4 regions of the Vreelandella sp. F11 genome follow, and region 3 is predicted to be linked to each of the others. Evidence: predicted binding sites of a transcription regulator. Region 3 holds the regulator's gene; each other region holds the start of a gene.

Region 1 (2,199 bases), 1.4 Mb from region 3:
CCACGGCAAAGGCAACGCATAGCCCGCTGGTTAGCAACACCAGCGTATTGATGCCGCCCAACACAGGGTCGAGCTGTTGTTGTGAGGCATTGAAAAGGGCGGGGTTAAGAGCGCGCTGGGCAGCGTAAAGCGCAAAGAAAGCGGTGAAAACCAGCATTTCGCTAAGAATCAGCACCCACATCAAGGGATTGCCGGGTAACGCCGATAATGGCCCCCATCCGGGGTTGGGCAGATCGCGACTCATTACCCCTCCAAGCGTTGAGTGTTACGCCGGGGTAATAGCATCCCAGCATACTGGTATACACTTTCTGTACAGCGCTTGGTTTTATTCGACGGCTTGAACCATAAAGTCAACGGCCGATTTCACTTCTTCGTCGCTAAGATTCATGCTTCCGCCTTTGGGCGGCATAGCATTGAACCCCGTGAGCGAGTGCTCATAAAGCGTCTCGATGCCTTTTGCGATACGCGGTTCCCACGCTTCGGCATCACCCTTGATAGGCGCGCCAGCAGCCCCTGTCATGTGGCAGGCCATGCAGGCCTGGTTATAAACCACCTCGCCATCAGCTTCTGCCTGAGCGGCGGCTGAAAACGCCAGGGCAGCACCCGCGACGATAAGGGCTGCAGACAATGATTTCATCATGGTTCTCCTCACATTCTAACGGTCGAAGGCGCTGGAGAAATCGCCAGCACCACTATGATTCCAGGCGGATGCTCAAATGCGCATCTCTTAGCCAGTGCGCTCATCAATAACAGTTAATTTAAGAAATATTTTATATGCATCTTAATGCCGGCGCAATATTTAGTCTTCCTTGATACATATCAGCACTCTTCGCCAGAGCAACGCTTAGCATCAGTCGCCAAGTGTGAACCGCTGATGTCTTTTACCACGGAGTATTTGTTATGTTGTTGCTGCCCTCGGCTTTTTCCCTGCCCGCTTTTTCAATTTCTCCGCCTGTTACCGCTCATCAAATGATTCGTACGCTTGATCCGCGGGTTCCCTTTGCCATCAAGCGACGTCTTGTGGAGCCCTTGCTCAACCGTACCTTCGCTATACCGCTCGCAGAGGGAGAGTTTGACGCGGTGGAAGGTCGACGCATTAGTCTCACCATTGCGGATTTAGGCGTGACACTCAGCCTGACGCTTAAATCCCAGCGCTTGCTATTATGCCGCGAGAAGGGCGAGGCAACTATTCGTGGGGGCTGGCGTGAATTTCTCTGTTTGGCCACGCGTCGCGAAGATCCCGACAGCCTGTTTTTCCAGCGTCGCTTAATCATTGAAGGGGATACGGAACTGGGGTTGACGCTCAAGAACCTGCTTGACGGCTGTGAGGAAGGCCTTGCCCAGGGGCGATTGGGGGAGTTGCTGGTGGGCCTGGAACGCTTGGCGCGCAGGGAGTGACTTGCTCGTAAGCTCAGCCTTATAGCTGTTATCAATCGGCCCCGGTAGTGTGTCGGGGCCGCCCATTATTAGGCTGCGTTGAGCGGGCGAGACGGACCAAAATGCTCAAAGTGGCGACGATCCTCGTCGACACCCAGTTCAGACAGCGCACTATTAATCGCCGTCATAAATCCTTGGGGGCCGACGAAATAGCAGCGCGCCTTAAGATCAGGCAGGTAGTGAGCTAATAAGCTGTGGTCGATACGACCAATATGTTCGGCTTCGTTGCCGCGCTCATGAATACGGACAGCCTTAAGACGTTGAGGGTACTCGCTCTTCAGTGCTTCTAATTCGCTTTTAAAGGCCTGGTGGTCGGCATCCAGGGCAGCGTGTAGATAGGTGACATGCCGCCCAAGGGACAAGGCATGTCTTGCCATGGGAAGCAGGGGCGTTTGCCCAACGCCGCCGCTGGCAAGCAGCAGAGGTTCGTCACCATCAACCAAGGTGAGGTCTCCTGCCGGCGGTAACAGTTCCAAGGTGTCGCCGGGTTGTAAGACATCGTGGAAGTGGCGGCTGACTTGGCCCTGTTCTTCGCGTTTGATCGAGATTCGATAGCTTTGGCCATTTGGTGTGTCTGAGAGGCTGTAATGCCGGTAAACCAGCTCGCCACTAATGGTTAGGCGTACCCCGATATACTGACCTGGCTCATGGTCAGCCACACGTCCTCCATCCTCGGGCTCAAGGATAAAAGAGCGAATTAACGCACTCTCCTGATGGGTACTGGCAATCTTGAAACGGCGTGTGCCGCGCCATCCACCCGGG
Region 2 (2,199 bases), 2.4 Mb from region 3:
GGGGATGCCTGCAGCATCGGATGCGATAACCGTAGCGAATGCATTGACTGTCGAGCCCAACACACCTACTCCCGCCCCCAGCAGAATAATGGCAACGGCCGTTACTGAGTCATAGCCAGCAGCGATGATGATAGGAATTAGCAGCATGTAGAAAGCCAGTGTCTCCTCGGCCATTCCATAGGTGCTGCCCCCCAGGGCGAACAGCCCCATTAGCAACGGAATGATCCATTTTTCATGCCCCGCCATGCGTGTCATGGCTCTCCCGATTCCCGCATCAATCGCACCGGTTGCCGTCACAACCCCAATAAAGCCACCAATAATGAGCACGAAAAGCGCCACATCGATTGCATTAGCCGTATTGCTCTCAGGGTCGTAAAGCCCTGCAATTGGGGCCATTAACACATCCCAGGCATTTTGTGGATTAGGTTCCACCTGCTGATAGCTACCCACAACGGTAACTTCGCGCCCCAGCGATTCATCAAATTCCCGCTCATACTGGCCTGCTGGTACGAACCAAGTCAGCATTGCAGCCAAGATTGTCAGGCTAAATAAAATGGTAAAAGCCGTTGGAAAACGAAAGCTTTTCACTTTCTTATTACCATTCGTTGGTATGTTATCCATTGCCCTCTCCCCTATAAGTTATCGTCCCCTGCTTTTTTACGGGTTAAAAAAGCTATGACCACGACACAAACCAATCAACATTAGTCTTTTACTTATCAACTATAGCCCTGCTTCATTATAAAAAGTTGACAAACATCAAGAAACAAAAAATAAATAAAAAATTATCAAAAAAACAAATATTTAAAAACATTTCCAATAAAGTATTTATCTTGAGAGATACCCAACCACCCATATAAAAGGGCATTCATTCAAAAGTTCTTTCCATTGAGCCAATCTTGACATAGAGCAAATTATCGAGCGCCTCCTAGATTTAGGCTAAAATAGAAAAAAATACACTTCTTTGTTCTTTGAGTTCTAGTCGCGAGCACGGCACTATTACTTATCTCATGGAGCTACTCCCAGGTTTGGTCGCCATCCTGGCTATGCCCTATACTCTTTACCTGCTTTATCCGCCGGACATTAAACAGACACCCATGCCACACAGATGACGCTGGATAAACTTGCCGAAATGGGTAAGATCAGCCGGGACGAAGGCATTATGCTGTTTGCCTTCTTGGTGCTATTACTACTAAGGGCGGATATCCCAGCACTATTTTTGGGAGACTCGGTCACCCTTAACACCACAACGTCGACGTTTATTGGGCAATCGATACTGCTGCTGAGCGGCGTATTAATCTGGGATGATGTGCTGGCGGAAAAGAACGCCTGGGATACCCTACTCTGGTTCGGCGCTTTAATCATGATGGCAACCCAGCTCAACCAGACCGGCTTGATCGATTGGTTCTCCACTAACATACAGAACTGGATCACTATGATGGGCATCGCCTGGATGGAAGCATCTGCGCTGCTGGTGCTGACCTTCCTCTACACCCACTACTTCTTTGCCAGCACCACCGCGTATATCACAGCCATGATGGCGGTTTTTCTGACCGTTGGGTTAACGCTCGGCGCACCGCCCATGCCGTTCATGCTTATTATGGCCGCCACTTCCTCCATCATGATGACCTTAACTCACTATGCCACGGGCACATCGCCTGTCACTTTTGGCTCGGGCTACCTAAGGCTAGGCGAGTGGTGGAAGCTACTGGGTCACGACTAAGCAAACTTCTCTAGGCTATTCCCAAACAGAAAATGGGAGACGGAAGTTTCCAGGCCGCATAAACACCAACAGGGGGCCGAAGCCCCCTGTTGGTGTCAGGATTATATAACTAGCGCTGTTTTTTCTGGCTCTCCTTGGCATCGCCTTTGCCTTTTTGCAGTTCGCCTTTCGCCTGCTGGGCCTTACCTTTGGCTTCTGTTTTGCTGCTACCCGTTGCCTTGCCCGCGGCTTCTTTCACTTTGCCTGCTGCTTTATTGGCCGTTCCTTTCGCTTTATCTTCTTTACCAGTTGCCATGACGAACACCTCTAATCCGTTAGTAGGGAAAGTGCCGTATGAGAAAGGTGCCAATAGCACGGCTAATCACATGTCGGCACACTCATCAGAGTAGCCTGTATTAAAAAAGTTGCGCTGATTTATTGATGTCAGGATTTTTATGGCCGGTTGCTTGCGGGTAAACGCGTTGGTGTCCAACGGTTTA
Region 3 (2,199 bases):
ACCGAAACGCTGATGGAGGAGGCGCATCGCCTGGGTTTTCGCTCGCTCAATCTTGATCTTATTTATGGTTTACCGTTTCAGACAGAAAAGAGTTTTACGAATACGCTTCGCCAGGTGATTGACCTCAACCCCGCGCGTCTTTCAGTGTTTAATTATGCACACATGCCGGAGCGATTCGCCCCCCAGCGGCGTATTAATGTTGATGACTTGCCAGGGGGTGAAGAGAAGCTGGCGATTCTGCGCGCCACCATCGAGATGCTCACCGCGGCAGGCTATGTGCATATCGGCATGGATCACTTTGCCCGGCCAGACGATCGCCTCGCCATTGCCCAAAGAGAAGGTTCGCTACAGCGCAATTTTCAAGGCTACTCCAGCCATGCTCAGTGCGATTTAATCGGGCTTGGCGTTTCGGCGATTTCGCGCATTGATGACGTCTATGCGCAGAATCCTAGTGACCTGGCCAGCTACGAAACGGCGTTGGATCAGGGCCAGCTCGCCACCGTACGCGGCGTGCGGCTGAGCAACGACGACCTCATCCGCCGGGATGTGATTGAGCGGCTGATGTGCGATATGGGCATTGATCTTGCTGCGGTCAGCCAGCGCTGGAATATTGATGCCCCCCGCTATTTTGCACCCGCGCTAGAACGTTTACAGAGCGCCGAGCAAGATGGCCTAATGACCCGTAGTGGTGATCAACTTAATGCCACGCCCATGGGGCGGCTGCTGATTCGCCATTTAGCCATGGCGTTCGATGCCCATCTTTCTGGGCAAACGGGGCAGCGCTACTCTAAGATTGTTTAATCATCTTATTGCAGGCATGCTAACGCGACTATAATAAGTAAGAATTTACTAATTTTACCCTGACCCACTCAAGGAGCATCGTATGTTGGAACCCATGAGCAGCCGGCGCTCGCTACTCCACGAAGCACGTTGCCAAACCTGCAGCCTTAGCTCGCTGTGCCTGCCGCTTGCCCTTGAGCTGGACGATATGGGGCAGTTCGATGCGATTATTCGCCGCCGTGCGCCGCTGAAAAAAGGCGAGCCTCTGTTTCGCCAGGGGGACACTTTCACCAGTGTTTACGCGGTGCGTTCAGGGAGTTTGAAACAGATCACCGCCGAAGGTAACGGCAGCGAACAGCTGACAAACTTCTACCTGCCCAGTGAACTGGTGGGGCTGGATGGCATTGACGAAGAGCACTATCCCGGTAGCGTTATTGCACTGGAAACCACCACCGTATGCGAGATCCCTTTTGACCGCCTGGATCTGCTCTCGGAAGAGATCCCTGAGCTACGTGGCCAGCTGTATCGCAGCATGAGTAAAGAGTTACGCGATGATCGGCGTATGATGCGCCTGCTGTCGCGTAAAACCGCTGATCAGCGGCTGGCGAGCTTCTTGATTACTCTCTCGGATCGTTTTCGTCGCCGGGGCTACTCGCCCTACAGTTTTCGCCTCTCAATGCCCAGAGCCGATATTGGCAACTACCTGGGCTTAGCGGTGGAAACCGTCAGCCGCATTTTAAGCCGCTTTCAGCAGCAGAACGTGGTGGCGGTTTCCGGGCGAGAGGTCAACATTCTCGACATGCCGCGCTTGATTACCCTCGCTGAAGAGGAAGAGCAAACGGTTAGCTGACGTTAAAGGCCTGGATGCGCCCTGCCAGCAGTTCCGCCTGTTTGGCCTCTAAGCCTTCAAAATCAAACAGGCTGCGGTCTGCCAACTGGGAGGGTGCAATATTGGTCACCGCTTTAAACATGCTTTCCAGGCGGCCCGGAAACTTTTTGTCCCACTCCGCGAGCATCTCTTTGACTACCTGACGCTGCATATTGGGCTGGGAGCCGCAGAGGTTGCAGGGGATGATCGGGAATTCCATCAACCGCGAAAATTCAGCAATATCTGCCTCTTTGCAGTAAGCCAATGGCCGAATAACGATATTCTTTCCATCATCGGATAACAGCTTGGGCGGCATCGCTTTCAGGTTACCGCCGAAAAACATATTCAGAAACAGGGTTTCGAGGATATCTTCCCGGTGATGGCCCAGGGCAATTTTATTGGCGCCAATCTCTTCGGCAAACCCATACAGCGAGCCACGGCGCAGTCGTGAACAGAGCGCACAGGTGGTTTTGCCTTCAGGGGTTTTCTCCTTCACCACCGAGTAAGTATCGCGCTCGACAATATGGTACTCCACGCCCTGCTTCTCCAGA
Region 4 (2,199 bases), 720 kb from region 3:
GAATGACCGGGTTGCCCGTCGCCAAACTGGCAAACAAGCCAGGATAAGTATTCCAGGTGGGAAAAGTAGAACAGGCCACTACCAACGAGATACCCCGCGGCACGATGTGAAAACGCTTATCCATGGCGATGGGATCATGCTTGCCCTGGGGCTTGACCCATTTCGCGGTAGCGGGAATCTGAGCCATTGCCTGCCAGGCGTACGCCACGGCTTCAAGACCGCGATCCTGAGCATGCGGACCACCGGCCTGAAACGCCATCATCGGCCCCTGGCCGCTGGTATGCATCACTGCCTGGGCGATCTCTGGACTCATGGCATTAAGACGCGACAGGACTTCCAGACACACCCCCACGCGCGCTTCAGCCCCGGCATCCCGCCAGTCACGCATTGCTACTTGCATGGCCGCTATCAGATCATCGGGGTTTGGCTGGTCATAAGTAATGCCGAGCTCAAAACCATAAGGTGACACTTCGCCACCCACTTTCTGGGTGCTGCCAACACCATTAAGTGTAAATGGCTGATTGAGTAGTGATTCGAATGCCGACGGCGCCGCATTAAGGGCATCCTCGGGGTATTTCCGCATGCTTTCTGGATAGGGCGTCCAAAAATTACGGCTAGAAATGGCGTCGACAGCCTGATCCAGAATCTCACGATGAAGGTCGAACATCTGCTGCGCTGATTGCGTCATGGGGCGCTCCTGCACTCACTTATTATTCTGATACGCTATAGATATGAAGACTATATTTTCCGTAACAAAACATCAAACGCTTTCCCAGTCACCGCTTACTTAAGAGCTGGCGCGTTACTATCAAAAAACTCGATGCATACTGGCTAAAGGTCGCTTTTTGATCCACGCACCCACCTTTCATACCATGGTCTAATAACTATCTTTCATTCAAAAAAATGAATACAAGCCATTGTTAACAAGGCATAAACCATCTAAAACAACGTTAAGCGACACATTAACAACAGCCAGACAATATTGATGCGTATCAAAATAAATCTATACTCGACAGATATTCATCCTGTGCACCACAGGCCGAACTGAGGTAAAGATGCCCACTACTCTAAAAATAACCCCTCCCCAGGAAGGCGTTTTATGCATCACGCTGAATCGCCCAGAAGCACTGAATGCGCTTAATACGCAGCTTCTCGGCGAGCTCGCCGACACCTTGAGCAACGCTGATAGTGACGACAACGTTCGCGCCGTGGTGATCACCGGCAATGCGAAAGCGTTCGCCGCCGGTGCGGATATTAACGAAATGGCTGAACGCGACTTGGTCGGCATGCTGGAAGATCCTCGCCAGCATCACTGGGCTACCATCACCCGTTTCCGCAAACCGATCATTGCCGCCGTCAATGGCTATGCCCTGGGCGGTGGCTGCGAACTGGCCATGCATGCCGACATCATCATTGCCGGTGAAAACGCCTTGTTTGGTCAGCCGGAAATTAACCTGGGCATCATGCCCGGCGCAGGCGGTACCCAACGCTTGCTTAGAGCGGTGGGTAAGTCACTGGCTACCCAGATGGTGCTTACCGGCGATCCGATTTCCGCTCGCCGCGCGCTCGAAGCTGGCCTGATTAGCGAGATTACCCAGCCCGAATTAACGCTAGAGCGCGCCATGGCTATTGCAACACGCATTGCCTCCAAGGCACCGCTGGCAGTGCGCTTGGCACGGGAATCGTTACACAAGGCGATGGATACCGACCTGGCCACCGGCCTGCGCTTTGAACGCCATGCGTTCACCTTGCTGGCGGGCACCGCCGACCGCGAAGAGGGCATTCGCGCCTTCCAAGAAAAACGACCTGCCACTTTTCAAGGGCACTGACACAAGGACATTACCCATGAGCCAAGCGCCCCTGCTTTACAGCGTGGAAGACGGCGTCGCCTGTATCACGCTGAATCGCCCCGAAAGCCTGAATAGCTTCAATACTGAGATGCATGCCGAGATGAGCAAGGCGCTAAAAGCCGTGCGCCAGGATTCAAGCGTTCGCGCTTTGCTGCTGACCGGCAGCGGTCGAGGCTTCTGCGCCGGCCAGGATCTTTCCGACCGTAGCGTCGCGCCCGGCGCAGAAGCCCCCGACCTCGGCGAGTCGCTTGAGAAACGTTACAACCCTATGCTGCGCGCCCTTAAAGACATGCCATTCCCGACCATTTGTGCGGTGAACGGCGTGGCCGCAGGTGCCGGTGCCAACATC

The links. The regulator FNR, encoded in region 3, switches genes on or off when oxygen is low (the NO sensors DNR and NnrR bind a similar motif). The targets are predictions, from matches to a motif close to TTGATNTANATCAA.
Region 1: a site for FNR is predicted at 810-823, ahead of ubiT (ubiquinone anaerobic biosynthesis accessory factor UbiT). Genes of this name have one in related genera too.
Region 2: a site for FNR is predicted at 897-910, ahead of ACFIOZ_RS05480 (anion permease). Genes of this name have one in related genera too.
Region 4: a site for FNR is predicted at 983-996, ahead of paaF (2,3-dehydroadipyl-CoA hydratase PaaF). Genes of this name have one in related genera too.

What each region holds. Positions count from the first base shown of each region.
Region 1 covers NZ_CP170448.1:2,249,197-2,251,395, forward strand. The annotation lists gene ACFIOZ_RS10185 (cytochrome c oxidase subunit 3 family protein) at 1-244, opposite strand, end outside; gene ACFIOZ_RS10190 (c-type cytochrome) at 326-637, opposite strand; gene ubiT (ubiquinone anaerobic biosynthesis accessory factor UbiT) at 901-1,398, shown strand; gene hmpA (NO-inducible flavohemoprotein) at 1,467-2,199, opposite strand, start outside.
Region 2 covers NZ_CP170448.1:1,225,490-1,227,688, reverse strand. The annotation lists gene ACFIOZ_RS05485 (YfcC family protein) at 1-621, opposite strand, end outside; gene ACFIOZ_RS05480 (anion permease) at 1,106-1,720, shown strand; gene ACFIOZ_RS05475 (CsbD family protein) at 1,830-2,015, opposite strand; gene ACFIOZ_RS05470 (DUF2955 domain-containing protein) at 2,153-2,199, opposite strand, start outside.
Region 3 covers NZ_CP170448.1:3,697,066-3,699,264, forward strand. The annotation lists gene hemN (oxygen-independent coproporphyrinogen III oxidase) at 1-801, shown strand, start outside; gene fnr (fumarate/nitrate reduction transcriptional regulator Fnr) at 884-1,630, shown strand; gene ttcA (tRNA 2-thiocytidine(32) synthetase TtcA) at 1,623-2,199, opposite strand, start outside.
Region 4 covers NZ_CP170448.1:4,421,175-4,423,373, forward strand. The annotation lists gene paaN (phenylacetic acid degradation protein PaaN) at 1-688, opposite strand, end outside; gene paaF (2,3-dehydroadipyl-CoA hydratase PaaF) at 1,056-1,829, shown strand; gene paaG (2-(1,2-epoxy-1,2-dihydrophenyl)acetyl-CoA isomerase PaaG) at 1,846-2,199, shown strand, end outside.